DNA from 3 places in the Providencia sp. 2.29 genome. Region 1 is predicted to be linked to each of the others. Evidence: predicted binding sites of a transcription regulator. Region 1 holds the regulator's gene; each other region holds the start of a gene.

Region 1 (10,230 bases):
TTCACAAAACGTTCAAAGACTTCAGATAAGCCTTGAACACGCGCTTCATTTGCCGTGTTGCCTGCCGACATACCATTAGAGACATATAAGTTGCCGACAATATTCATAGGAATATAAACCGTTTGGTTATCGGATTGGCGAGTAAAAGGCAGTGCACAGATACCACGCTCTTCATTACCCGATTGTAAATCGATCAACTGACTGCCTGCCAAAGCATTATCAGGATCGTAAAATTCACGTAAGCGAGTGTCTAAAATACCTTCCGGTAAGCTATCGTCTTCGGTAAGAGGAAACCATTTTTCATTGGGATAATGAACAAAATCACCTTCAGCGATCGATTTTCCTAAATAGAAATCGGCAAAGAAATAGTTAGTTGATAAACGCTCGAAATATTCACCGAGTGCAGAAGCTAAAGCGGCCTTTTTGCTCGCGCCTTTGCCGTTCGTAAAGCACAGAGGGCATGCTTTGTCTCGAATATGGACTGACCAAACATTAGGAACAGGATTCAGCCATGAGGCTTCTTCAATATCAAAACCGAGCTTTTTCAATTTTGTTTGAAATGCATCGATGGAAACTTCAAGGGCGGCATCTTTGCCAGGAATAAATGTTTGGCTCATGATTTTGTTACTTATCAATAGGGAGAATTATAGGGGGCTATGATACGGATTTTTGTTACACACCTCACGCAAAATTATCCTAATCCCCACTATTTTGCCTAAAATAATTATCGGTATCACGGAAATGCAGTTTCAAATCCACATAATAACGGTAGTTTATTTAAAGAGAGGTTATAGGATGAAACAGAGTCATAAAATATTACTGGCGACAGCGCTCTCATTGGCAAGTACATCCGTTTTTGCACTACCAAATATTACCGTATTAGCCACCGGAGGAACGATAGCAGGAGGTGGTGAATCAGCAACATCTTCAAGCTACCAAGCCGGAAAGGTCGGTATTGATGCTCTCATCAATGCAGTGCCTGAAATCAAAAAAATAGCGAATCTTAATGGCGAGCAAGTGGTCAATATTGGCTCCCAAGATATGAATGACCAAGTCTGGTTAACGTTAGCGAAAAAAATCAATCAAGAGTGTGATAAAACAGATGGATTTGTGATCACTCATGGTACAGACACGTTAGAAGAAACTGCCTTTTTCCTCGATTTAACAACATCATGTCAAAAACCTATTGTATTGGTTGGCGCAATGAGACCATCGACTGCACTGGGGGCTGATGGCCCTCTCAACCTATATAATGCGGTGGTGGTAGCGACGGATAAATCAGCGGGGGATCGCGGTGTCTTAATGGCAATGAATGATAAAGTGATCCAAGGGCGTGATGTCGTTAAGATGAACACAACCGAAGTGCAAGCGTTTGAGGCAGTAAATGCAGGCCCACAAGGTTTTATCCATGATGGCAAAGTGACTTTTTATAAACCAGCAGAGCCTAGAGATAATAAAGCAGCCTTTGATGTCAGTAAATTAGATAAATTACCTCAAGTTGGCATTGTCTATAACTATGCTAATGCCTCTGCTGCCCCTGTGAAAGCGTTACGTGATGAGGGAGTTGAGGGAATAGTGAGTGCGGGGGTTGGGAATGGCAACATGTATAAAACGGTTTTTGATGCATTAGCCACTGCTGCTAAAGAGGATGTGGTTGTCGTTCGTGCCAGCCGTGTACCAACAGGCTACACCACTCGTAACGCTGAAGTGGATGATAACTTATATGGCTTTGTAGCTTCAGAGCGCTTAAACCCGCAAAAAGCACGTGTTTTACTTCAATTAGCCTTGACTGAAACCAAAGATCCTAAACGTATTCAGGCACTTTTTGAAAAATACTAACCCACACTAAAATTAGCGAATAGGGGGAATGACCCTCTATTCGCAGCTTTTCGCAGATAAATCCACCCTATTGGCGACAATATTAGCGGTAATTAGCGCAAAGCAAGGTACTAAGGAAAAGAGTATAAAGAGCCATATTGATGCCGATTGCGCACCTTCAATCCCTCCAGGTGAAGAAAGCCCTGCAAGGTTAGCGATCATACCTGCCAAAGAGGCACCAAAAGCAGTGGAAAATAGCTGTAAGGTCGTAATTGCCGACGACGCTTTTTGAGATTCACTTCCAGCCGAGACTTGCAATACTCGCGTGAGCAAATGTGGCCATGCTGCACCAATACTTGCGCCAGTGATAAATAGACCAATACAAATAATCCATACCTGAAATGCTTCAATAGCAATAATTTTTGTTATGAACAATGCAAGAGTGGTTAGGCCTACCAGTGTGAATAGTGGAGCAAAACGAATAATTCGCACGGCAACCGTCGGCTTTAGTGATGAGGAAGCAATGGCGGCACTTGACCAACCCGCACCGACTAGGGCCGCTAAATAGCCTGATAACAAGGGAGCCACACCATGCAATATCTGTAAAAAATAGGGAACAAAAACCTCTGTTTGTACACTTAGACCCAACAATGCCATCGTGAGGTAAATAGGCGCTAATTGTGCAGAAAAGCGAAATGTTCCCGAAGGGAAAAGCGTATTATGACCACGACGCTCAATAACCATTAATCGAGCACACAGTAAAACGGCAATAAACATCCCTCCAATAGGGATAAATTTGTCTTGACTTAAACTGCCTAGAGAGATGGCGAGCACGGCGCAAGAAAGCAGTAAAAGGGCCTGTAATGGAATCGGCTGTTGAGGGCAGTTTTCATGGGGATTTTTTGCCGGCAAAATCCGCCAAGTCAGCCATAAATAAGGGATACCGACTACGACCAGACACCAAAATGCTCCTCGCCATATATCGTACTCTGCAAATACGCCACCCAGTGCTGGCCCTAGTAATGTTGCCATTCCCCACATACTCGACATCATCGCTAACACTCTCGACCATAAATGTTGAGGAAATACAATGTGTACCATTGAGTAAGATAAGGTGAGTAAAATCCCGCCACCAGCCCCTTGGATCACTCTGCCAAGGAGCATCACTGGCATTGAGGGGGTGATAGCGCAGATAACGGATCCTACAAGAAAAATCAACGTCGCCAGCCCATAACTTTTTTTGGGGCCAAAATAATTGAGGATCCGTGAGGTAAGGGCGGACAAAATAATCGAAGACAGAATAAACAGTGTGGTATTCCAAGCATAGAAATTAATGCCGCCAATATCCCGTACAACGGAAGGTAATGTGGTAATGGTGATATAAACATTAATCGCATGGAGGCAAATCCCCCCCGATAAGGCAAGTGTTAAACAGAGATTCTTACCGGTGAGTAGTGTACGCCAACCTTCCTGCTGACTTTTCTCTATATTCACGTGTGACGGATCCCTCTTATTTCTCTTATTGAATCGCCTTATTTTCCCTCACTAAAATCATTCACTTGATCTGTTTATGAGTGAAAAACTATTCATCAACTAAAGCAGTTATGAATCAACTTAGCAAGTTTGAATGAAACGATTACATTCAAATGTAGTTATTTTTTATGTTGAAATAAGTCCAAAATGCCCATTCTGTCCATAGTGTTTTGCCTGCATTTTATCCTAAAATCAGGATATTAATTCGATAAATACCATAAATTCGAATAATTAGTACTGTAAATGAATAGAAAAATTAATGTGTCTTGGCTCATATTTTAGGAATAAATATATTTTTAGTCTTGATAATTCGCGTTGCGAAAAATAGGCTAAGTAGGTACTCGTATTTTGTTTATCAAAACTAATCATTACTTAACGGGCGGCTACTGAAATTTATCACTGAAAAATAATATAAAAAACTGAGGAAACATCGAATGGTTAATAAAAATGTCAATCGTGGCAGGGGAATACTCGTGCTTAAAATAGGAATAGCACTCCTTCCTATTAGTTATCAACCAATAAGTTTTTCTGAGCAATTTTTAGATGATTCAACCCTTAAAGGCGGTTTGTATTATTGGCAACGTGACCGTTCGAGGAAAGAGTTAAATCCAGAAAGCGATAAATATAAGAAATATGTCGACAACCTTAAACATTCAACCGTGAATGCCAGCCTTGATTATTCTTCAGGTTATTTTCAGGATGTCATCGGTTTAGATTTAGCCGCATTTACAGCCATAGAATTATCCAATAGTGGCCCAGCGGCGCCTAATGAAATTGGTTTTAGTGATGCAAAAACGCGTTGGGATGAAAAATGGACCGGTGATCGAAGTGGTGTCAGCGTCTATAAAGCAGCGGCTAAAATGCAATATGGTCCGTTTTGGGGCAGAGGCGGTTATATCCAACCAACAGGACAAACACTATTAGCTTCTCACTGGAGCTATATGCCCGGAACTTATCGGGGTTTCGAAATCGGTGGGGTATTTGATTTCGCACAACAAGGGGCCTTGAGCCTGTCATATATGTGGACAGACCGTTATAAAGCGCCTTGGTATCGCGATATGTATAACTTCCGTGAAGCGGATGGCCAAACAGGGATCAGTTATTTGCAATCCCTTGGTTTTAAATATGATTTTAAAAATAACCTTGTTTTAGAGGCGGCTTATGGGCAAGCAAAAGGCTATATGGACCAGTACTTTGCTAAGGCCTCTTATGCTGTTCCTGTGGCTACACGTGACCTGCGGATGTCTTATCAATTTTATGGAGCAAAAGATAAGGTAACCAATGGTGGCATTAATGATGTTTACGATGGATTGGCGTTCTTGCAAGCCGTGACGTTTGGCTATACCTATGATCAGTTTGATTTTCGATTAGAAGGCACTTATGTGAAGGCAAAGGGGAATCAGGGCTATTTTTTACAGCGTATGACCCCGGGGTATGCGACATCAAATGGGCGATTAGATATTTGGTGGGATGGGCGCTCCGATTATAACGCGAATAATGAAAAAGCGCTCTTTGCGGGGGTGATGTACGATTTAGCTAAATGGGATCTTGCTGGTTGGAAAGTAGGAACATCATATATTTATGGATGGGATGCTAAACCCAGCACGAATACACAATATGCTCAAGATGTAAAATTAAAAGAAACGGCTTGGAACGTTGATATTTTATATACCGTTCAGACAGGTAAGGCGAAAGATACCTTATTTAAATTACATTTTACTAAATATGACAACCATACAGATATTCCAAGCTATGGTGGTGGGTTCGGCAATATATTTCAAGATGAAAAAGATATTAAGTTTATGGTCATGATGCCATTTACTATTTTTTAATAGCGCGGTCACTGCTATTAAAAAATAAAATAGCAGTGGTTGATTTTGAATTTAATATTGAGGTCACAATGAAAAAGAATTATTTAAGTCCTTTAGCATTATTCATATCAGCAACACTTTTTTCTACCGCAGTAAATGCTGAACAATCATCGGCTCAAGTCGTCGATGCATTAAGTGATATAGATGTGAAAATAAATGTGCTTGATAACCAAGCTGGTGAGCATGGTACTCACTGTGCTGCACTGGGTGCCGATTGGGCTGCATGTAACCGTGTCGATATTACCTTAACAAATGGCGATACTGCGATTGAATCCAACGATTGGGCGCTTTATTTTCATAGTATTAGACAGATTCTAAAACAAGATAACCCGCAATTTAAGATCACACATATTACAGGCGACCTTCATAAAATTACACCAACAGAGCAATTTAAAGGGATTAAAGCCCACGAAAAAGTGGTATTACCGCTAACGGGAGAATATTGGCAGGTTAGTTATTCAGACTTTATGCCTAGGTGGTACGCGACATCGGGAGATGCATCCCCACGCAACCTTAAGAGCACTGATACTCAAGATCCAACAACCTTTGTTACCCCCTTTGAACTGAAAAATTGGAAACGAACCGACGCCGATAACAATCTATTAATGACGCCAGAAAACCGCTATCAAAAAAACTTAGCGATGAAACCGTTATCTGAGCAGCAATTGCGAGGGCAAATCTTACCTACGCCATTTGATATCAGTTTGCAGTCAGAGGATGTTGATCTGAGTAAAGGCGTTAAATTACAACTAAATGGGCTAACGAAAGGTGAGTTAGCTGTTATTGAACAACACTTACAACTGAGCAAGCTAAAACAAAATAGTCACGGGTTCCCCATTGAAGGAAAAATCGCACCTAAGCAATTTTCTACTGAAGATCAAGTGAGTGGTGCTTACAAATTAGTGATCACACCGCAACGAGCCGAAATTATTGGTTATGACCGTATAGGGTTATTTTATGGTGTAGGTTCATTATTGTCAGCAGTAACTGAAGGTGACACACCGAAAGTGGCAGCAATGGTCGTGAATGATAAACCACGTATGGAATATCGTGGGGTCTTTTTAGACGTTGGACGAAATTTCCACAGTAAACAGGTGGTGATGCGATTAATTGACCAGATGTCACGCTATAAATTAAATAAATTCCATTTTCATTTAACCGATGATGAAGGTTGGCGGATAGAGATCCCCGGTTTACCTGAATTAACGGAAGTGGGAAGTCAGCGTTGCCATGATTTAACTGAGCAAAAATGTTTATTGCCGCAACTCGGGTCGGGGGCTGACAATAATAATATGGGGAGCGGCTATTTCACACGTGATGACTATATTGAAATTTTACGTTATGCCAAAGATCGCAACATTGAGGTGATCCCTGAAATTGATATGCCAGCCCATGCACGTGCAGCCGTTGTTGCTATGGAGGCGCGTTATAATAAGTTAAGCGCGGCGGGCGATGAACAAGGGGCAAATGAGTACCGCTTAGTTGACCCATCAGATACTTCAATAACCACATCGGTACAGTTTTATGATAAGCGCAGTTATTTAAACCCTTGCTTAGATTCATCACAGAACTTTGTCAATAAAGTCGTCAGTGAAGTGATGCAGATGCACGATGAAGCAGGTGTTCCACTGAAAACATGGCATTTTGGTGGTGATGAGGCGAAAAATATTCGCTTAGGTGCAGGCTTCCAAGATAAACGCGGCCCTATTGAGCCGGGCAAAGGTATTATTGATAAACAGCGCGAAGATAAGCCATGGGCAAAATCGAAAGCATGTCAGGCTTTAATTCAGCAAGGGGATGTCAGCGATTTTGACCATCTTTCCAGCCATTTTGCTAAACAGGTGAGTAAAAGTTTGCAACAAAAAGGCGTTACAACAATGCAAGCATGGCAGGATGGTTTAAAAGACGCTTCGAGTGCGAAAGATTTCGCCACTGACAATGTTCGCGTTAATTTCTGGGATACTCTCTATTGGGGAGGCTTTGACTCGGCAAATGATTGGGCAAACAAAGGCTACCAAGTGGTTATCTCCAACCCAGACTATGTCTATTTTGATATGCCTTATGAAGTTAACCCAAGTGAAAGTGGTTACTACTGGGCAACACGCGCGAGTGATGAACAAAAAGTCTTTGCTTTTGCTCCGAATAACCTCCCTCAAAATGCTGAAACCTCAGTGGATAGAGATGGGAATCCTTTCAGTGCGAAAAGCGACAAGCCTTGGCCGGGCGTATATGGTCTTTCAGGGCAATTGTGGAGTGAAGCCGTCAGAACGGATGATAAGGTCGAATACATGTTATTCCCTCGCATTTTGCCGCTGGCAGAAAGAGCGTGGCATAAGGCGCAATGGGAAAATGATTATCAATCAGGGCGTGAATATATTGGTGGTAAAACCCAATATGTTTCACAGCAAAAATTAGCAGATGATTGGAACCGTTTTGCGACTATCGTAGGGCAAAAAGAGCTTCGCCGCTTAGATAGAGCCGGAGTTGCCTACCGTATCCCTGTTCCTGGTGCAAAAATTGAAAACGGTGTGCTACTGGCGAATATCAGTTACCCTAGCTTAATTATCGAGTATGCATTGGCAGATAGCGATAACTGGCAGGTTTATTCGGCGGATAACCCACCCAAAGTCAATGGGAACGTCAAAATAAGAGCGAAAAGTCCAGACGGGGCGAGGGCGAGTCGTGTAGAAATCGTGACTCAAAAATAACGGGTATGTGGTGAGGGAGCGAATGAAGAGGCTCCCTCACGGTTTTATCGTCACCATACAATAATCACATTCTATTACCCGCCGAGCTTGGGTATCAGAACCCTATCAACCATACGACTTAATCTTTACTCAGCTGACAAAGGATTGAAGGGGACTCGTTAGGTTCTTGAAAGATCTCAAAACAGGATAAGTAAGGCATTAATATGAAGTGGGGAAGGCTAGAGCCCAGTGAGTACTGGACTCAAATCCCACAGCCTTTTTAAAAACTATCTATAGTCAGTTAAAGGCAAAGATTTACGGTAATTACTCTTTTGGATCGTGTGCATCCGCATTTTCACGGCAATCGCCATCAGCACAGTGACCATAAAGATACAAACTGTGGTTAGATAGTTTAATACCGTGGCGTGCAGCGATATTGGTCTGGCGCTCTTCGATGGATTTGTCAGAGAACTCGATGACTTTTCCACAGTCTAGGCAGATTAAGTGGTCATGATGGTGCTGTTGAGTCAGCTCAAAAACGGATTTACCGCCTTCAAAGTTATGACGTGTCACGATACCTGCATCATCAAACTGGTTTAATACGCGGTAAACTGTAGCCAGACCGATCTCTTCGCCCATATCAATCAGCTTTTTGTAGAGATCTTCCGCACTGACGTGATGGCACTCAGGCTCCTGAAGTACTTCCAATATTTTTAATCTTGGAAGAGTGACTTTGAGTCCAGCATTCTTCAATGCTTTATTGTTGTCTGTCATGCGGGTTTGTCCTGTATCTTAAATCATAAATTTAACAATAATGAGACGTTTTTAACATAAATTCAGTTGTCTTCTAAACTGATTTACAATTATAGGCATGGAAATAAAAAATAGAAACCATGCTTTGTCGCATTATTATAATAGTATTAATAAGCCTATTTCTAATTAGTCGATTAGCCTAAAATTTCAGACAAAGACATCTCTTCTGAAATTTGCTGTACCCATGCATCAACACGTTCTTCGGTGAGTTCCGGCTGGCGATCTTCATCAATAGCAAGGCCGATAAAGTGGTTATCATCCGCCATTCCTTTAGATGCTTCAAAATGGTAGCCATCAGTTGGCCAATGACCGACGATCACTGCACCGCGTGGCTCGATAATATCGCGAATGGTTCCCATCGCATCACAGAAGTACTCCGCATAGTCTTCTTGGTCGCCACAGCCGAATAAAGCAACAAGTTTACCTTCAAAGTCAATTTCTTCGAGTGTTGGGAAGAAGTCATCCCAATCACATTGGGCTTCACCATAGTACCAAGTTGGGATACCGAGAAGCAGAATATCGAATGCTTCAATATCTTCTTTACTGCACTTTGCAATATCATGAACTTCCGCGTTCTCGTTGCCTAATCTCTTTTGGATCATCTTGGCAATATTTTCTGTATTACCAGTGTCACTACCGAAGAAAATGCCTATGACTGCCATAAAGTGAATAACCTCTTGTTTTTCCAATCTGGTTTACTAAAGCCAGATAGGGCTAAATTTGAACTAAAGTACCTAGAATTTTGACCCTATTTTGGCGAAAAAGCGTGAATAAATCTGTCGAATTTGTGTGGTTTATGAAGACGAAACTATTGACCAGAAGGCTCATAGACTAGCGCTAGCTGTGACATTAACATCTCTTCTATCAACTCACTACGGCTCATGTTTTTTTCATTCGCCAATTGATTCAATATCGTGACAGCATCTTCATTAAGTTTTAATTCAACGCGGCGTAGTCCTTTGACCTTATCACGCTTAAGTTGATTACGTTTGTTGATTCTTAATTGTTCATCCCGCGACAGCGGACTTGTTTTAGGTCGCCCAGGCCTGCGTTCCTCAGCGAACAAATCAAGGGTGGTGCGATCAGTTTGTTCTTTTGCCATATATTTTTACTGCTAAAGGGCGTATACCAATAATCCAGCGCGCAATAATACCCTAGCTGACTCCCTTGTACCATAGCGTATGTCGAGCGAAAGTTATTGATAGTAAAAAAAAGAGCTGTTTGTTGGAAAAAGCACCAGCCGAGCGCATGCTGGTGCTTTGACGGTACTATTATTGAGTTTGCTGCCGCCATAAATGTGCATATAACCCATTTTGCTGAAGCAAATTTTGATGGTTATCCATTTCAGCCACCTTACCGTCGCAAATTACACAAATGCGATCCGCATGCATGATAGTATTCAAACGGTGCGCAATACTGATCACTGTCCGTCCTTGTGTGATTAAAGGCATATTCGCCATGATGGCGGCTTCGGATTCATAGTCTAAAGTTGAAGTGATTTTGAATTC
Region 2 (10,230 bases), 2.2 Mb from region 1:
TCCAGTTGCCTAAAGTTGACTCAAAGATAGTTGGGTTCTTAACGGCTTCACTGTATTTAACATAGATTTGACTATTGTCATCAAGGTGAAATGCCAGCCCTACCTGTGGGCTGAAATCGCTTCCTTTCCGCTCAATAGGTTTGGTGTAAGCGTATTCTGTGGTGACTTCTTTTTTCAGATAACCTTTTTCCCCTCTTGGGTCAGGGTCATAACCATCAAAGTCATACTTTTCGCCAAGCGTTGTGTTTGCGTATGGGGTTTTCTTTAAAGAGTCTAACGTGTAGTTTCCTTGTTCATCAGGCCACCACTCCATATACCAGCTTTCAGGCCATTTGGTGAAATATTCACCGTTTTTCTTTAAGCGAGCAAACGTGTACTCTTGAGTGCGAGATTTCGCCGCATAAGCGGTGCTGTTTCTATCTCTAACATGATATTCGGTATAACGCCCTCCAACTTGAACTGTTAACCAATTCACGGGCTTATATTCTAGGGAGCTTGATAAGCTATACTCTTTGCGAACACCACTGCGCAAGAAATAGTTTTTTTGCAGATTTTCTTTTAGGACAGGTGAATTAGGGCCGGTATCTTCATACTGGAAAGCACCACCAATTGTTAAATTAAACTCACCAAGACGATTTTCGAACGTTGAGCGGTTGGTTAAATTCACGCCATATCTATCCGCTTTAATATCGGATAATAGCCCTTGTTTGTACTCTTCACTTTGTGGGTCTGGACGCTGCTCAGTACTTTGATCGAAAACAGGAACGTTACCGATATTTGCATTGTACATACGGCTGACTGAGTGGGTATACCACAATTCAGAGGTCAAATTGACCCAATCATTATCCGGATCAAAATTGTGCTTTGCTGATAATGAATCAATGGTAATTTTACTCGGGATAAATTGATTAGATTCCCCTTTGCTATTGGGGGTTGTAATCATCGATGGCATGATTTCACCCCATTTAGCGTCATAACGGCGATAAATTAACTCGAGCTTTTGGGTATCAGTAAGCTCGCCAGCCCCTTTGACTAACCAAGATTCACTACGGTTATGGGTATCAAGAACCTCTTTTCCAGCAGGATAGGCGTCAATCACCGCGGCTGTTGTCATCCCCGTGCCACCCGTTGACGAATAATGGGCGTCACGATAGCGTTTCGCGCCGTTTTTACCTGCAAAATAGTTACCTTGATTACGGTAGGCGTAAGCTGCAAGTAATTGATAGCGATCCTGATCTGTTGCGATAGCGACACTACCAAAGCGGCTATTCATATTCGGCCACGGATTGGCGTCATTACTCTCTTTGGTTTTAGTATAAAAACCGGATCGTTCTGAGACCGTGTTATTGGCAAGCCCCCCTCTTAAACGTACCCCAAAAGTTTCACCTTTCGGAATAACATCGGCAGGTTGTAAGGTTGTGACCCGCACCGCTCCTCCGATAGCTCCCGCGCCATCTGTCGCAAGGGTAGGACCTTTGTCGATGGTAACATGGCTAATCAAGTCGGGGTCTAAATAGCTGCGTTGCTGTACACCAGCGTAACCACGGTAAACATCAATGGATTGCTGCGTACCGTCGACAATAACGGGAACGCGGCTTTGGCCTTGTAAACCGCGAATATTGACATCTAACGCTCCGCCATTACGAATATCCCCAAGATGGACGCCACTGACGCCACGTAGAAAATCGGCAGCTGAATTACCTCGGAATCTCTCAACGGTTTTGCCATCAATATAGGACGAGGAGCCAAGCTGCAAATAAGGATATTCAGCATCTAGCTCCTTTTGTGATTTTGCGGAAACTTTGAGAGGGCCTAGCTGTGTTGGTTCTTGAGTTGCACTCTGTGCAGTCATCATGCCGCTTGCCATAAACGGACTCACACCAATCATTAATTGAAGAAGCCGAGTGACAGGCTTCATAGTGTCATTTTTCATAGCCATTATTGTTAAAGATTAATTGGTAATGAGATTGTAAATAATAATTATTATCATTCAATGAAATAACTAAACATTAACAATAAAAGATAGATTTGTACTAATGTATTGATTTAGAAAAATTATAAACATGACTAATTTGTATTTAGGCAGTCAATATAATTACATAGTATTTGTTGGGATATTGAAAAAAAGAAGGGTGACTGTATCGGTAGGAACATATTGCTTAGAAAGGACTTTCTTAGCGTTGGATCAAAAAGAGGGGCTATATCGCATAGCCCCTCTAAGCATATTGATGGTTTAATCCGTTATGCGGTTACTGCTAATGTCTGGTGCATAACTGGGTGGAATTTACGTTTGAAGTAAATTAACCCGTGACCTTCTTCTCTCACGATAATCTGCTTCATTTCAACCAAATAAACAGAATGCGTACCAATGTCTTGCACTTGGGTTATTTCACCCTCTAGGTTAGCAAGTGCATCTTTCAATAATGGTTGTTGCAAAATACCTTTATCCCAGATGCTCCAAGCAAAGCGCTCTTCCATTGTAGAGCCTTTCATTCCCGCGAAGTGGCACGCCATCTCTTCTTGTTCATGGTTAAGGATATTGACACACAGGCGGCCATTTTCTTGAAAGACCGCATTCATAGCGCTGTTGCGGTTAACACACACCATCAAAGTGGGTGGCGTGTCCGTGACTGAACAGACTGCTGTTGCAGTAATACCGCAGCAACCTGCTGTGCCATCCGTGGTGACTATGTTAACTGCTGCACCAAGACTTGCCATCGCATCTCTGAAACGCAGGCGATGTTCATTTTCTAAAGACATATTGACCTCCTGCTGCCGATTATTTCAGCAGCGAATCTAACTTATTAATATCGTTGTTGTTATGCAGGTGTGGGCGTTTCCAACCATGCTGATCGTAATCAGACAGGCAGCGGTCAACCATATCTGTCATTGCTTTCATATTACCCGAACCATAAGCATGGCGTAGACATTGCAGACGAATTTCGTCCTGACTACCCGCATAGTTGATTTCATAAAGCTCATGACGTCCGCCAAACTCGCTTCCAATCGCATCCCACATTAGCTTTAACACCTTGATACGTTCTACATGATCCATACCGTTAGAGCCACGCACATATTTTGCCAGATACTTATCGATTTCTGGGTTGTTCATGTCTTTCACACTGGATGGTAGATATATCAAACCACTGGTGACATTACTTTCTATGATATTCTTGATTTTCGTATAGGCCATTGGTGCCATTACGCGATAAGTTTGGATTGCTTGCGTATCTGGCAGATAGGCTCCGCCTTCCCAAGCCTTCGCTTCCGAAGTCATTGCATCGGTAAGTGACCAGAATAAATTACGCCATGCGACCACTTCACCTAAGTCTGCTTGTACACCACGGAAGTCGACAACTCCAGTACATTCAAGGCTTTTTTGCAGTAAGCCTGTAATGAAATCCAATTTAACCGCTAAACGCACGCAGGCTTGTAATGGGAACAAGCGAGCGAAACCACCTTGTACAGCCCAATTACGCGCTCTATCAAAATCACGATAAATTAATACGTTTTCCCATGGGATCAACACATGATCCATGACTAATATCGCATCATTTTCATCAAAACGGCTTGATAGTGGGTAGTCAAAAGGTGCGCCTGTTACGCCAGCAACTAATTCGTATGATGCGCGTGAAATTAGTTTCACACCATCAGCGTCCATTGGTGCGACGAACATCAGTGCAAAATCAGGGTTATCCCCCATCACTTGTGCAGAGCCGAAACCGATAAAGTTGTAGTGAGTTAGGGCGGAGTTAGTGGCAACCACTTTTGCGCCGCTGACGATAATACCTGCATCAGTTTCTTTTTCCAGCTTGATATAGACATCTTTTACTTCATCAGCAGGTTTATGGCGATCGATTGGTGGATTAACAATCGCATGGTTAAAATAAAGCCCACTTTCTTGAATACGTTTATACCAATTACGCGCGTTATCAGCGAATTGGCCGTAATATTCTGGGTTAGCCCCTAAACAACTGGCGAATGCCGCCTTATAGTCTGGAGTGCGTCCCATCCATCCATAGCTTTGGCGTGACCAATCAGCGATGGCGTCACGTTGTTGGCGCAGTTCATCGGCGCTGGTGGCGAAACGGAAGAATTTGTGTGTATAGCCGCCGTTTCCGGTATCTGTTCCCCAGCAAAGGCTGTCATGAGTTGCTTTATCATGGAGTGCATCATATAACTGTCCTATTGAAGCGGCTGAATTACGAAATGCTGGGTGAGTGGTGACATCTTTAACACGCTCACCATAGATATAAATTTCACGGCCATCTTGTAGGCTTTTTAAATATTCTTGGCTGTTAAATGGGCGTTTGGCATCTGAGCGAAAATCTTCTGGTTTCATGTCTACCTCGTTATCTCACAAACAGCGCCGGCGCATCATAGGGTACATATTTTCGCTGGCATCTGGATTATGTTAATTTTATGTTTATTTTGTGTTTCTTAATTGAAGCTTTTTATTTAAAAATAAGAAAGAGACTTTAGAAAGGATCGCTGGTACTTTTCGTTGAAAAAGAGAGTTTATGATAAGAATGTGATCACGGTAGTATTTTTAATATTAACAAATGATCGATGCACTATAAAAATAATCATTTAATTCAATAAATTAAAATTTATTAACTACTTAATGAGTTTAAATTTTACAGGATTTTTTGATAAAAAAACTACCAATAAAAATTGCTTTATCAGTGATTTTTAAAAGAAAAAGTACTTTTCCTAGGAAGAAAAAAAGGTGTGCTGATCTTTCTCTATCGAGAACCGATGACAATAATAAAGTTAACAAAAAGTTGCATTGCAAGACGTTGTCGGTGCTAAAACTTCTCTTAGGTTAAGCGTACTACAATAGCGAAGATTGAGTTTTCGATATGTAGCACGCTGAGTTCCAGTAAGAGAAGCGCTAGGCGATATGGTTTTTTTTCAATAAAAGATCTATCGATTCATTGATTAAGTTACCAATGTGCAAGTAGTTATCCATATTTCTATCGCCATTTCGAAAACAGATTTTAGATTTTATTTCTGAATACGAACCTAAAATACTCGTTGGCTGCTCTGTACTATGTCCTTTTTGGGTGACAAATTGATGGTTTATAGGGAAGCTTATCAAGGAGGCTGAAATAAAGTTATCGGGGCATTTTGTTGAAGAAACGATCAGCAAGTTTAAGGACATCGAGGCGAGCTGGGCAAACAGTTCCTCTGAGCTATCCACCGTGACTATTAAGTTAATATTAGGGTCACTTGCTAAGACGGCTTCTGTAATGTAGGAGGCAAAATACTCTGGTAATGAATCAGAAATGCCAATATGAAAAGTTTTTATATTATTATTTGTAGATTGCTGTGCAATGGCTTTAATTTCTTCTATCTCTTTTAAAATAATCTTGCTGTGCTCTAAGATTTGTAGACCCAAAGGTGTAAAGTTAACCCGACGGGTGGTTCTTTCTAGCAGAAAACAGCCGAGTGTGTTTTCTAGTTTACCAATCTGAATACTTAAGGTTGGTTGAGCTACATTGCAATATTGAGCCGCTTTTTTAAAGTTAAGAAACTTACCTAATGCGTTTAAATACTCGAAATCTCTAATATTCATTTTGTTGCCTCTGCTGTGGTTTAAAAATCAAATTTCGTTGTTATTGTCCATTGCTTACATGACTGAGAATGAGTACTAATAAAAATTAAACAAAAATCATTAAAGTAATGGGATAATAAAACATCTGTTTTCAATGAAGTCAGTTTTACTTAGCTGATGACTAAACTCATTCATAATGAAATCTCGAATTAATCCATCATTGTTAAGGTATTACATAGGAGATATCATTATCAGATAAGTTTATTCAGACAGAGGTAAAATATTTCTCAATACGACCCATACTTTTTTAATAAAAAAGAATTAACATGATTAATTGTAATCTTCTTATTCTGTTAGCAATAAAAATCCAATCCTGATTTTTAAAGTTGTTATATCTATTTGAATAACAAACAAATATAAAAAATAAAGAACAAGATCTCGCATTAGGCATATAACTAAAAATCAGACTAGCGATTGGATTTTGTTGATTCATAAAATCTACCCTATAAATAGGCGTTATGATTAAACAGTTTCTACCGAATCTTTCAACCAGCGATGAAACTGTGAGCCAAATGTTTGATGCTGACGACTATATTCAAAGAACGCTTTCATATACCCCATTTTATCGCCACAATCATGAGAACGCCCCTTTATGTGATAACCTTCGATAGCATGGGTTTTCAGAAGCATGGATAATGCATCCGTCAGTTGGATTTCATTACTCTTACCAATAGGTGTTTTTGCCAGCAATGGCCAAATCTCTTTACTTAAAACATAACGGCCAACAATAGCTAAGTTTGATGGCGCACTCTCTTTATGTGGTTTCTCTACAATCGCATAGATATTATTAAACTCTCCGCTATGAGTAACCTCATTATGGCAATCTACAATCCCGTAATTTTCGACATGCTCGATATTGACTTGTTCAATTAATATTTGGCTTTTTCCTGTCGAGTAAAAGCGGTCAATCATTGCGGGTAAATTATCAGATGCGTAATTACAAGCATATTCATTAATAATGACGTCTGGTAAAACAACAATAAAATCATTATCACCAATAAAAGGCTGAGCACATAATATCGCATGGCCTAGACCGCTTGCACAGCCTTGTCTAACATGCATAATTTTTAAATTTTCAGGGCAAATACCATTTATTTCATTGAGTAATTGCTCTTTCCCTTTTTGTTCTAATAACGATTTTAATTCAAAAGAGGTATCAAAATGATTTTCAATTGAATTTTTAGATGAATGAGTAACAAATATAATTTCATTGATACCCGCCATATAACATTCTTTTATTATGTATTGTATAATAGGTTTATCTACAAGAGGTAACATCTCCTTAGGTATCGCTTTTGTTGCTGGTAGCATGCGAGTACCTAACCCCGCAACAGGTATGACAGCTTTCAACATATATAATCCTTGATAAATAAAATATTTATTATAATCTTTACTTGTTGAGTGTAGTTTTCAACTAAGTACGGTTTTAAATTTTATTAGTTAAAACAGCTATATAGTTAAACCTAAATACATTTCTTTATTTGATTTCCTCCTTGTTTTTTCGCATGGTATAAGGCTATATCGGCATTTTTTACTAAACTCCCTAAACGCTCACCATCACGCGGGTATTGTGCAATGCCGACACTAATATTGATATTCGATACTTCTCCTTCTAAATGGCAATATGAATAAGTCCCCATAAAGTGAACCAGCTCCCAAAAGATAGATTCTGCATGATGATGATGTATGTCATTCACCATTAACACAAATTCATCGCCACCTAATCGAGCAAAAATAACCTCACTCGGTAAGTGCTTTTTTACATTTTTAGTGAACTGTTTTAATAGTCGATCACCATAACCATGACCAAAGGTATCGTTTATTTTTTTAAATTTATCAATGTCAATAAGCGCCAAATAGCATTCTGTTTTACTATTTTTGGCTAATTTAAGAGCTTCTTTGCCTTTTCTATAAAAACCATATCTGTTTAATAGTCCAGTTAGAGGGTCATGGTATACTTGGAAAGAGAGTTTATTCTTAGCTGCTATTAGCCTTGTTACTTCAGATAAAATAAGACAGTAATGATAGGCATTGTTGCTATTTTCTTCTATCTCCATTAATCTAGCTATAAAAAATATTTTTTTATTTTCTTTAGTTATAAAAATAATATCTTCAGTGTTACTATAATTAGAAATAAAATCAAGACTGTTTTTTTCTAAAATCAACTGATTATTTATTATGCTTGGCTTATATCCAATAACATCTGCACGATTGTAGTTGTAAGTTTCTAAGAAACGTTGACTAACATATGAAACTCTTCCATATATATCAATTAATAAAAAAAGACAGGTTTGACCAATGATTAAGTCCAATGAGATTTTTTCATTTTTTATTGATAACTCTTTGGTTTTATTAATCATGATAATTTATATTTGATGAATCTATTTAAATAAAGCATAACGAAATATGAAAATATCTTCAGTTGCATTTTCATTCCACAATACAGGCACTGATTTATTACCACCTTGCGATGTTAACCACTGAGTATATAAGCCTTCTAAAATACTAGCGCTAGCTCGACGCCATTTTTTATTGACCGATTTAGGCGCGTGAGGCCACGCACAATGCATAATAAGCAATTCACTATTTGCGGGTGCCATTTTAACAAACCCCCAATTGAACACTTCTAGAACAGTATTAATATTTTTTTCTAATTGACTTAATGTACTTGAATTCTCAATAGTGTGTAATTCACCAAGCTGTTGCCCAATTCGCCGTAGCGTTTTACAGCCTTCATTAGTTTCACCTGACGAAAACTCATAAAATAAAAAATTAATTAAATCATGCCAGCCTGTTTTATAACCACGTTGTAAGTAACTATCTTGGTCAAACATCATTTTTATTTTCCTAGTATATCTTTGTCGAATAAATATTTAAAGTAAATATTAGCTTTTGTCTCATCATAATTACCAAAAGTATTATAACTAACATTCGCTCCAATAAATGAAGATGGTGATATTTTATAGTTAGTCTCTACGCCAAAAGAATAACTTATGCCATTTTTACTGCTCTTTTTATAGTGAGTATCTATATATTCATCATTATCTGTGTAACTGTTTAATTCATCTTGTAGTTGTCTATCTGTAGGGTAATAATCTGCACTTTCAGTCGTGTACGATTGATATCCAACAGTGGAGTTTAATTTTACTGATAAATTATCTAATTTTTGCTCATAAGAAATAGGCAATGAAACTGCAATATATTTCTGTGGGCTGAAATACCCTGCATGCCCTAATGTATAATAATTAAGATTTTTATCAAATCCCATATAATGAATATTAGCGCCTAATTTTAGAGTTTTATTATTTTCATTTATTCCATAAATATAAGAGCCAGCATTGAGATCAACAGATTGGTTATTAGGAACGTGGGTACCAATATACTTATTAGCGGCAACTTTGGCATAAGTACCATAATGGCTATTATCCCATGCATATTGTGCTGACAGCGTATTGCGTGTCACGGCTCCCCATGTTCTACCTGTTACACTATCTTTAAGCCCACTGTACGAAAGTTGGCTATCAGTTACCGCTCGCCGTTCGGCTGCTAAAGTTAATTGGCTATGTGGTGAGGTGTTAATTGACCATTCAGCTCCGCCAACTAAGGAAACAATTAAGCCATCACTATTGGTATGCCCGAAATCCAATTGAAAGTTATCGCCTTTCAATAAAATATTTGATTCTAAGCCTTGAATTGAACGGCTATTAATTTCATCGGCATGTACATTAGCACGTGAAGCACTTTCAATTAGGCTACGGCGATTGGCTCTCGTTAACGCTCCACTGCCCACAAGGCTGGCATTTTCAGCGGGAGTTTTGCCTGAACTAATAACCGAAGGAGATACGCTCAACGCTAACTTAATATTATCAAGCAGTGGAAGAGAGAGTGTGAGGGTCTCTTTGATTTCGGTAAATTTGCTTAATCCTGACTCCCCTGAGTGGCTGTTTACCTGAATGGTATTATTCAATGCGACAGATGTTTTTTGCTGTAAATCTGTAAGCATCATTTCAATATGGTCTAACTGGGCCTTTTGGCGAGGATTGTGCTGAGTGTGCATGAGTATTTGCCCAGCTAATGGGTGATTTACTGGTAAATAAGTTGGCTGTTCTTGCGGCTGAATTAATCCCCATTGTGCTGTTTTTAATAATTTGAGTGCTTGGGTATTATGACCTTCCAGCTCAGCAAGGCGAGCCGACAAAATCAGGTAATCGGTTTTGTTGGTTGCCTTGATCTCTGCAAAATATTTTCTTGCTGCCACACTGTCGTCATTGTTAATCGCTAGATCAACTAAGCCTATTAATGCATCCTGATTTTTAGGGGAAATAGCTAATAGGTATTGATAAACATCACTCGCTTGCTCGGGTTGATCATTTGATTGATAAACTCGGGCAACAGCTAATAAGAGTTGGCTATTATTCGGATCATTTTTTATTTCTGGCGCTAATATTTCCCAAGCTTCGTTGAGATGACCTTTTTCGCGAAATAAATCGGCTTGTTCGCTGAGGTAGCCCGCTCTAATGTGATTTAACTCTTTTTCGCTGGTTGTGGCGAGTAAAGCCGGGGAGTTCATCAAGCTCTCTGCTTCTGCAAAGTATCCTAAGCGGCGTAAGATA
Region 3 (10,230 bases), 1.5 Mb from region 1:
CTACCATCTAGATTAAAGTATTAGCACAGCTCGAGTTGTACATTGTGCTGTTCAATCACTTTTTGAATGCTTTCAGGTGGTAGCTTGTCGGTAAATAAATGATCGATCAGATTCATATTGCCGAGGTTGACCATGGCATTACGACCAAATTTTGAGTGGTCAGTGACTAGCATCACACAACGTGAGTTTTCGATAATTGCGCGTTTGGTGCGCACTTCGTGATAATCAAACTCAAGTAGTGAACCATCCATATCAATGCCGCTGATCCCTAAGATACCGTAATCCAGCCTAAATTGTGAGATAAAATCCAGAGTTGCCTCACCAACAATGCCGCCATCGCGTGAGCGTACTTCGCCACCCGCGAGGATCAAGCGGAAGTCTTCTTTTGGCATTAGTAGTGTGGCGACGTTTAGGTTGTTGGTCACGACCCGTAGATTTTTATGATTCACCAGTGCATGAGCCACGGCTTCAGGGGTTGTACCGATATCGATAAATAAGGTTGCACCATCAGGGATCTGGCTGGCAACGCGTTGAGCAATGCGAGCTTTTTCATTTGACCACATGATTTTACGGTCGTGATAGGCCGCATTAACCGAGCTAGAAGGCAGGGCTGCACCACCATGGTGGCGCTGGATCCTATTTTGTTCTGCGAGGTCGTTGAGGTCACGGCGGATCGTCTGAGGGCTAACCTCGAAATGCTCAACAAGCTCTTCAGTGCTCACATAGCCCTGAAGGCGAACGAGTTCGATGATTGCATCATGTCTCTGGGTCTGTTTCACGGTGTTAGCCTCTAACTAAATATGTATGTTCTATCTGGAGCGATGGGATGTAAAAGTATGTCGATTATCCCATATTCCCATCAATAATCCGATAATTAACCCCGATATATGTGAGGCATTTGCGATATCAGGACCTAAAATTTCTAAGTTACCTAACACGAGCCAAACAACAACTAGAATGATTAACCCTCTCGGAGCACTGACCTCTTTTTCGGGTTGACGTTCACCCATTAGCCAAACGTAGCTGATCAGCGCGTAGACAACCCCAGATAGTCCACCAAAATTAGATGCACTATACAGCGATTGCCCCCAATTACAGAATAAGGCAGATACTAAAAAGATCGTTAGTAATTTACCGGAGCCTAGCCTACGTTCAACTTGGCTAGCTAAATACCACCACAAAACGAGGTTAAAAATGAGCTGAGATAGGGAAAATTGAACGAATGCAGGGCTAAACCACCGCCAAAGTTCAAATTGCTGCCCTTCCCGTGGCCATGCAAGATAACGTAGCACATCAAGGTGCTGGGTTATGGCTAACCAAAAATAAACGCCAGCACAGATCAGTATGACGGCGATGGTTAAAGGACCTGATTGTGCTTTGAGATTAGCCAAGGTCAAAGTGTTGCGATATTTAAACGCGGTTTGGGTGTTACCTATTTTCCAGCTTGCTTCGGTATAACGGGGGTTTGATGGATCTTGCAAAAAAAGGTTAAGCTCTTGCTGTACTTTTGCGAGATATTGCTCATCTTGAAGCCAAAGCTCTATTTGCTGCTGCTCTGGAACAGGATGGACTTTTAATTCGATATGTTGGCTTGCCATATAATCGACAAAAGCCTGGGCCATTCTGGGATTTGTGAATGAAACAACATGGATCATGAATGGATTTTCTCGCTTAGAGAGCCGTAACGGCTTGTGGATATTCCCTCAACCAAGCCTCAAAACCACCATTGATACTGTAGACGGATTCGAAGCCAATATTAATTAAGTACTGTGCAGCTCCTTGGCTGCTATGACCGTGATAACACATCACCATGATGGTCTGCTCATAGTCTGTTTGTGCTAAAAATGCGCTCAGTGTTTCATTGGTCAAATGATAGGCGCCACTTGCGTGCCCCGCACGGAAGCTTTGTGGGTCACGAACATCCACTAATATCGCGGTGCCATCAACCCAATGTTGGTATGCCTGTGCAGGCGTTAGCGTCTCAAATTGTTCCATAAAATACCGAATTATAAAGGTGATGAAATAATAAAAGACACCCGCAATAAGATACGGGCGCCGTCAGATTAGCAAGTTTAGGTGAACAATTAGTAGAACGAATGCTCACCACGTTGGTGCTCAGTAAGATCTTTAACACCTTTTAGCTCGCCTTCAAACATTTTGAGAAGTTCTTTTTCAATCCCTTCTTTTAATGTGACATCGACCATTGAACAGCCGTTACAACCGCCACCAAACTGTAAAATAGCAAAGCCGTCATCAGTGATCTCCATCAGTGAGACACGACCGCCATGGCTTGCAAGTTGTGGGTTAATTTGTGATTGTAAAACATACTCAACACGTTCGATAAGAGGTGCGTCATCAGAGACTTTGCGCATTTTTGCGTTAGGCGCTTTGAGCGTCAGTTGTGAACCCAACTGATCTGTCACGAAATCAATTTCTGCGTCTTCTAAGAATGGTGCGCTGATCTCATCAACATAAGCGGATAGGCGCTCAAATTTCAATTCTTGGTCTGTTGCTTCAACAGCGTCCGGTGGGCAGTAGGAAACGCCACATTCAGCAGAAGGTGTGCCTGGGTTGATGACAAACACGCGAATTTGGGTGCCTGGCTCTTGGTTTTCCAGTAATTTGGCAAAATGAGCCTGTGCTGCTTCAGTAATATTAATCATAATCATTTGCTCAATAATAGTTGACCGCTTTAGTTGGTTATAATACGCCCATTTGCCCCATTCCTACAAGGTGCGACAGAGTGACCAAGCCTGTACTGTCTCTACACCCGCACAAATCAGCAATTGTGCCGCGGCTTGCATCGTCGCGCCTGTCGTCAGCACATCATCAAAAATAGCGACGTGCTGCCCTATGACAGGGGTTGTTAGGGTAAATGCGCCATTAAGATTGCTGTGGCGGTGTTTACGTTTTAATGTTATCTGAGCCAGTGTATCACGAGTGCGCAATAATGAATTTCGTGAATAGGCAATATTTAACCACTTGGCTAAATATTCACCGATAAAAGCAATGTGGTCAAATTCACGTAACCATAGCCGCTTAGGGTGTGAAGGGATTGTCAAAAGCCTATCAGGCTTAGGCCAAAGCTGCTGGCGATAACCATTAAGCCAATGTAATGCGTACACTTTAGCAAGCGTGAAAGCTAATTGAGGCTGTGGGTTAAACTTATAACGATGGATTAATTTACGTAAAGGGGCTTGATAGGGGCTAACAGCGATTAACCGATGCCACGCAGGCGGCTGAATTAAGCAGCGACCACATAGGATGTGGCCTTGTTCGGCTGGTAGTGCGCACCGATGGCAGACATTTGACATGGTTGGGATGCGCTTTATGCAGAACGCACAAATCCCGTGATCCACTAATTTTAATGGCTGCTGGCATAGCCAACAGGCACCTTGCATTGTTAGCATAAGCATATTCCTGTGAAAAAAGAGAGTGTAACCATGACGCAGTTGTACTGGGAGACAATCGGTGAAGGTTCTCAAGATCTTGTGTTGCTGCACGGATGGGGGCTGAATGCCGAAGTGTGGCGTTCCATTATTCCGCGAATCTCACCGCATTTTCGTTTGCATTTAGTTGACATGCCTGGCTATGGTCGTAGCCAAGGGTTTGATGCGATGAATTTAGCCGCGATGGCTGATACTTTATGGCAACAGGCGCCTAAAGAGGCTATTTGGCTCGGGTGGTCACTGGGGGGATTAATCGCCAGTCATATTGCACTTAGCCATCCTCAGCAGGTAAAAGGATTGATTACGGTCGCTTCATCACCTTGTTTTCAAGCCCATGAGGGGAGCTGGCCAGGGATAAAATCAACGGTGCTACTTGGGTTTGAACAGCAACTATCGACAGATTTTCAGCGCACAGTCGAACGTTTTTTAGCATTGCAAACGTTAGGCACTGAAAGCGCTCGTCAAGATGCTAAATTGCTAAAATCTGTGGTGCTGGAGCAGCCTATGCCAAAAGTGGAAATTCTAAATGCAGGGCTAGAAATTTTACGTATTACAGATTTACGTGAGGAGCTTAAAGCTCTCACCGTGCCATTTTTACGTCTTTATGGTTACTTAGATGGTTTGGTGCCACGTAAAGTCGCGACATTACTTGATGAACGTTATCCTAATTCACCTTCTGTTGTGATGCGCCATAGCGCCCATGCACCCTTCATTTCCCATCCAGATGAATTTTGTGAATATTTACTGGACTTTCTGGCACGATTGGAAGAGTGACCTATTAGCTCAGTGGCAATAAGCCACTGAGTAAAATGATAAAACTAACGTTGCTGGGTAGGCGAAAATAGGGCATAAGGGGGAGCTGGTGCGTTGTGTTGCCCAGAAAGATGTGCGTCATGGAGCGCTAAAGGGGATTTATCCCCTAGAAATAGTTCGCCATAAGATGGAGGAACGGCAGAGCAGGTAGAGCCAACCGTGTCTTCTGCCATCAACGCCTCGGGTGGGGCGGAAGGCTCAAAAGGGAGTGGTGGCGCGGACGGCGCAAAAAGGTTTGCACGATGGGTTGCCGTTTGTTCTTGGTCGGCGGCAGGTGGTCGGTGGTAATAAAACTTTTTGTATTTCAATGTTTCGGTAGAATAGCCATTTTCAAGGTTATAAGCCGTAGCTTTGCTAATCAGCGTCGTAAGAAAGGCGTCAATACTATAGAATTTTTCAACACCGACATTAGGGTCAAAGAGGGTGAAAGTTGTGACATCATCCGCTGGATTTTTACGGATATAGGCCGCTAATGTATCTTTACCGGCAAAAATTTGTATCCCTGTCTCTTTATTGCCTGTTTCAGCCTGCCGGGCGTCTTCACGTAACCCTAGTTTAATTTCAACAGGCGTTTTTATTTGAAAAAAATAGCTAAGCTCAGTTTCACTCGCTGTGATAAATCCATTTTTTGCCATAAATTGGTCATATTGCTTTAACTTGGGGCAACGCATTTGTTCCGCAGCGGTATTAAAGCAGGCCTCTATTAGGCTTTTATCGGATTTGGTAATGAGTTTTGATAAATTATTGGGGTATCTGCTGAGTAATTTTTTAAATAAAACCTTATTTAATGAGGGGTCGAGCTCATCAACGTTTTTAAGTGCTTTATTTTTTAGTGCATTAAAATATTGTTCAGCTAATTGATGAACGCTGTCACTATATTTTTTGAAATGTTGGCTGCTTTCAACATCTGCTTTTCGGTGGGTTGCGAGTGATTGTTTGACGCCTAAACCTCGGCGATCAATTTTGCTAGAGCTGGCATGATAGTCTTGATAGCGTTTAATCACATCTAAGGGTTTTTGGATATCAAGTACTTTTTTGATACTTGTTGTGAGTAATTCATGGGAGATATCGGTTTTATTTGAAGTTAAGTGAGTACGATTAAGATAATCTTGCGCTCGCGATAACAAGCTGATGTAACTGTTACCACTATTTTTCACTGAGGTAACGAGGAAATAAGCGGTAAGGCCTTTGGTTAAATTATATTTCACTTCTGATGGGATTGCTTGATAGCCGAATTGACGAAGGTAATTAAGCGTATTATTTAAAAATAGGCTTTTATCAAATCTTGTCATACATACTTCCTCTTTTAACCTGAATGAAGTCATGTATTTTAGTGAGTAATTTGATTAAAACTTTAAAAAAGAGACATTGTCGAGGTCGCGTAAGTCACTCACAGAGCGGGGGTGACTTTATTTTATATAAAGGGTGTGAGCAATTACTGCTTTCGGGGCATCCTTTACAGCTTGTTCCGGTTAAACAGGCTGTTATATCGACTTTTTCGATTTTGTTCATTGCGACTAATTTATCGAGCATCGCTTGGATAAGTGATTTAGGGGCATGGAGTCGTTGGCTGAGTAAGTCGAGGTCAGCTTGCCCATACAGTGCAATGAAATCCCTGATTTGTAACAAGCTGACCATCGTTATTCCCCGTTAGTGGCAGGCTTTGCCTGAGCAGTCGGAACAGGATTTGGCGGTTTGATTTGCCAGATTCAGTGTTACTCTGCTCCGTGCTCGGCGCAATAAGGTAAACAGCACAAGATTAAATATGATAACTGCAACAATAATAATTAAGCTGCTTTGCGGGTGCTGGCTAAAAGTTGCAGCTTGGTAGAACAGAGCCGCAAGGCTATAAGCCACATTCAGCCCCCATAAAATGGAGAATGCCATCCAGCTTTTATTGGTTTCACGAGCGATAGCCCCCATGACCGAAACACAAGGGACATACAGCAAGACAAAAATAAGGTAGCTGTATGCGGCAATATCGGAACCAAATTTGGCTGCCATGGTGCCCATGGATCCAGAAGCCATTTCACCATCGCCTTTACTTGCCTCGATTGGATTAGAAAGTGCACTTAGGGTAAAGGTCTCTTTCAAACTATCCCAAGTTTCTGCGACTGCATCCCCCAACTCATCGAGTAAATCAAAGGATTGGGCATCGAATGGCTCGGCGGTGATATTTTCCGCGGTGTAGAGGGTGTTTAATGTTCCTACAACAACTTCTTTTGCCATCGCACCAGTAATCAAACCAACAGTGGCTTGCCAGTTATCGGTATGCACTCCGATAGGCTGTAAAACAGGGGTAATCACTTTACTGACGGAAGCAAGAGCGGAGTCATTAATATTATCGACAGGTTTTCCTGAAAGGGAAAAACTATTTAAAGCGCCGATAAACATACTGGCAACCACGATAACTTTACCAGCACGGATCACAAAGCCTTTTAGGCGCTGCCAAGTTTGGATCAACAGCGTTTTTAAGTGGGGCACATGATACACCGGGAGTTCCATCACAAAGGGAGAGGCTTCACCACGCATTAAGGTATGTTTCAGTAGCAAACCCGTTAAGATAGCGACAACAATTCCGAGGATATAGAGTGAAAAAACAATACTTGCGCCACTTTTCCCAAAAAACGCGGAGGCGAATACCGCGAAGATAGCGAGCCGTGCACCACAAGACATAAATGGAGCCATTAATACGGTAATGAGGCGCTCACGAGGTGCATCCAACGTACGTGCGCCCATAATGGCGGGAACATTGCAACCAAAACCCACAATTAATGGCACGAAGGATTTACCCGGTAAGCCCAAGGCCTGCATTAATCTATCCATCACAAAGGCGGCTCGTGCCATATAGCCCGAGTCTTCTAAGACAGATAAAAACAGGTACATCATACCAATTTGCGGTACGAGAGGGAGTACGGTATTGATACCGCCACCAATACCTTGTGCAAGGAAGACGGTGAGCCAATCAGGGAAACTGAAATACGCCCCTACCCACTGAATACCATGGATAAAGATGGCTTCTGAGGCACCTTCAAAGAACGGCTGCAAAGCGCCACCAATATTAATTGCCAAGACGAACATTAAGTACATGACAAATAAAAAAATCGGAACGCCAAGCCAGCGGTTAAGGATGAGTCTATCAAGGGATTGCGTTAATTTGTTGGGCTCCGCGGCACTGTTATTGATGGATTTCTCACAAATCGCCGCAATGGATTGATAGCGGGCATCGGCAATTAACAGTTCAGGCTCTTCATTTAAGCTAGCTTTTAAGTGCTGTTGAGTGGCCTGCAATTGCGCTTCTGTAATATTCGCGCGCTGGCGGCTATAAATATCGCCTTCGAGTATCTGCAATGCTAACCAACGACGTTGTTGCTGACTAAATTGCTGCGCCGAGATCTGCTCAGAGAGTGAATCCACCTCTTGTAATAAGGCCGCCGGATATTCAACCAGCGCTGTCATATTGTTCTGAGGATGTTTATCAATCGCTTGTTTGAGTTTATCAATCCCTGTAGCACGGGTTGAAACCAACGGAATGACAGGGCAACCCAACTGCTGTTGCAGTTTTTCAACATCAATCTCAATGTGTTGGCTTTGTGCAATATCCAACATATTAAGTGCGATGATGCAAGGTACTCCCAACTCCACTAATTGCAAAGTGAGGTAGAGGTTGCGCTCTAAATTAGAGGCATCGACGACGTTAATCAGCATATCGGCTTCGCCGCTTAAAATAAAATAGCAGGCGATTTGCTCATCGAGAGATGTCTGTTCTGAAATGGTGGTTAGCGAATAAGTACCGGGCAAGTCAACTAATTCAATATGATGCTCAGCCGTATTAAAACGCCCAACTTTCCTTTCGACGGTGACACCAGCCCAGTTACCAACCCGTTGGCGAGAGCCAGTTAATTGGTTAAATAGCGTTGTCTTACCTGCATTTGGATTGCCAATGAGGCCGATGGTTAATGGTTTCATAGTGTTTACCGATAATAAAAATACAAAATAGTAACGTGGTATAACAACACCTGATATTAAGTCGGCGTGGCTTCATCAAGGTTGAGTAAGGCGAGATCTTTTTTTCGTAGTACAAGACTAACTCGATGCGTTTCGATTTGTATTGGGTCTCCTAAAGGAGCAAAACGTACTACTTTAAAAATGGAACCCGGTAATAAACCAAGCGAGAGCAGTTTTTGTCGGTAAGCGGGGCTTATCTGCGGTGAAAAACCGAGTATTTTGTAGCTGTGTTGAGGAAGTAGTGACATATCGCCTTCCATTAGTCATAGGTAATAATACTGATGATTGTTATTAAGAGAGATACAAGTAAAAAGTCAGCATAAACAGAAAAAAATCTAATCAATAATGATAATAATAATCATCAACTATTCGTTATATTTAGCCTCTTTTTTCGTCAAATTTAATTGATGTGGATCAACTAAGCATTGAGTTTGCCGCGCACCAAGGCGAAACCCAATAAATTTATAGAGTAAATTAAAATCGATTAATGTATTTGTTTTGTTAATTATTCACGGGGCGAAATAGCTTGGGCGTGAGTAAAAACCTCTACAATCAAAGAGAAATCGGATTGTAGAGGTTGAGGGATTAGCGTTTTTTACCGAATGCGGCAGCGAGGGCATCACTCATCGCACTGTTTCCAGTGGCGGCTTGGTTTTTCCGTGACATGTCACGTTGTGCAGATTGCGGTTTACGTGAGTTTCTCTCTTGCTGGCCATTATGGCGGCGTGGTGCGCTATTGGTATCGCCGGGTTGTTCATCAAGGCGCATCGATAAGGCGATACGTTTGCGAGGGATATCAACATCCATCACTTTTACTTTAACGATATCACCTGCTTTAACCACTTTATGTGGGTCTTCAACATAGCTGTTAGACAGCGATGAAATATGCACTAAGCCATCTTGATGCACACCAATATCAACGAAAGCGCCGAAATTAGTGACGTTAGTCACCGAACCTTCCAAAATCATGCCTGCGACTAAGTCATTCATGGTTTCAATGCCTTCGGCAAAGGTCGCCGTTTTAAACTCAGGGCGTGGGTCGCGACCCGGTTTGTCCAGCTCTTTGATAATATCGGTAACAGTAGGAACCCCAAACTGCTCTGTTGTGAAGTCGCGAGGGCTTAAGCTATTTAAAACAGAGGAGTTGCCCATAATCTCTTTAAGGGGCTGGCGAACAGTTTCGAGGATCTTTTCAACAACGGGATAAGCCTCTGGGTGAACGCCAGAAGCATCAAGTGGGTTATCGCCGTTGGTGATCCGTAAGAAGCCCGCACACTGTTCAAAGGCTTTTGGCCCTAAGCGAGTGACTTTTAGAAGCTGTTTTCTATCTGCAAAACGGCCATTCTCATCGCGCCAATTTACCACGTTTTGCGCGATCATTTTGCTTAGACCTGCAACGCGGGTTAGTAAGGCAACAGAAGCGGTATTCAAGTCAACGCCGACAGAGTTTACACAGTCCTCGACCACGGCATCGAGTTTACGAGCTAATTGAGTTTGGCTCACATCGTGTTGATATTGACCAACACCAATCGATTTCGGGTCGATTTTCACTAATTCGGCGAGGGGGTCTTGTAAGCGGCGTGCGATAGACACGGCTCCGCGCAGTGACACATCAAGATCAGGGAATTCTTGAGCGGCCAGCTCTGATGCCGAGTAAACGGAGGCCCCCGCTTCACTCACAATCACTTTCTGTGCTGTGACTTCGGGGTACTGTTTTTGCACGTCAGCAAAGAAGCGCTCAGTCTCTCTTGAAGCCGTTCCGTTACCGATAGCGACTAACTCGACTTGGTGTTTTTGACATAAGGCCGCAACGCTAGCCGCCGCTTTAGCCGCTTGACCTGTGTGTGGATAGATAGTATCCGTTGCGATAAGTTTACCTGTCGCATCCACCACCGCGACTTTCACCCCTGTCCGTAGACCCGGATCTAACCCCATAGTCGCCCGCATACCGGCTGGTGCC

Evidence for each region. Region 1 encodes Fur, which represses iron uptake genes when iron is present. Its sites were predicted from a motif close to ATAATAATGAGAACNACTATCAA; they were not measured.
Region 2: a site for Fur is predicted at 1,968-1,990, ahead of I3B46_RS04055 (TonB-dependent receptor domain-containing protein). Genes of this name have one in related genera too.
Region 3: a site for Fur is predicted at 8,613-8,635, ahead of feoA (ferrous iron transporter A). Genes of this name have one in related genera too.

The regions. Positions count from the first base shown of each region.
Region 1 covers NZ_CP065420.1:3,274,402-3,284,631, reverse strand. The annotation lists gene ycaO (30S ribosomal protein S12 methylthiotransferase accessory factor YcaO) at 1-617, opposite strand, end outside; gene ansB (L-asparaginase 2) at 796-1,839, shown strand; gene I3B46_RS15500 (MFS transporter) at 1,876-3,312, opposite strand; gene chiP (chitoporin ChiP) at 3,786-5,183, shown strand; gene I3B46_RS15490 (beta-N-acetylhexosaminidase) at 5,252-7,930, shown strand; gene fur (ferric iron uptake transcriptional regulator) at 8,234-8,683, opposite strand; gene fldA (flavodoxin FldA) at 8,857-9,384, opposite strand; gene ybfE (LexA regulated protein) at 9,531-9,824, opposite strand; partial or broken gene I3B46_RS22520 (type I secretion system permease/ATPase) at 9,994-10,218, opposite strand.
Region 2 covers NZ_CP065420.1:930,649-940,878, forward strand. The annotation lists gene I3B46_RS04055 (TonB-dependent receptor domain-containing protein) at 1-1,933, opposite strand, end outside; gene hpaC (4-hydroxyphenylacetate 3-monooxygenase, reductase component) at 2,242-2,760, opposite strand; gene hpaB (4-hydroxyphenylacetate 3-monooxygenase, oxygenase component) at 2,780-4,342, opposite strand; gene I3B46_RS04070 (LysR family transcriptional regulator) at 4,895-5,578, opposite strand; gene galU (UTP--glucose-1-phosphate uridylyltransferase GalU) at 6,080-6,970, opposite strand; gene I3B46_RS04080 (sensor domain-containing diguanylate cyclase) at 7,081-7,977, opposite strand; gene bcsD (cellulose biosynthesis protein BcsD) at 7,999-8,454, opposite strand; gene I3B46_RS04090 (cellulose synthase subunit BcsC-related outer membrane protein) at 8,457-10,230, opposite strand, start outside.
Region 3 covers NZ_CP065420.1:262,094-272,323, forward strand. The annotation lists gene I3B46_RS01105 (DeoR/GlpR family transcriptional regulator) at 21-779, opposite strand; gene glpG (rhomboid family intramembrane serine protease GlpG) at 810-1,655, opposite strand; gene glpE (thiosulfate sulfurtransferase GlpE) at 1,672-1,995, opposite strand; gene nfuA (Fe-S biogenesis protein NfuA) at 2,085-2,663, opposite strand; gene I3B46_RS01125 (hypothetical protein) at 2,727-3,410, opposite strand; gene bioH (pimeloyl-ACP methyl ester esterase BioH) at 3,444-4,223, shown strand; gene I3B46_RS01135 (hypothetical protein) at 4,268-5,554, opposite strand; gene I3B46_RS01140 (FeoC-like transcriptional regulator) at 5,649-5,900, opposite strand; gene feoB (Fe(2+) transporter permease subunit FeoB) at 5,913-8,231, opposite strand; gene feoA (ferrous iron transporter A) at 8,288-8,518, opposite strand; gene I3B46_RS01155 (Tex family protein) at 8,856-10,230, opposite strand, start outside.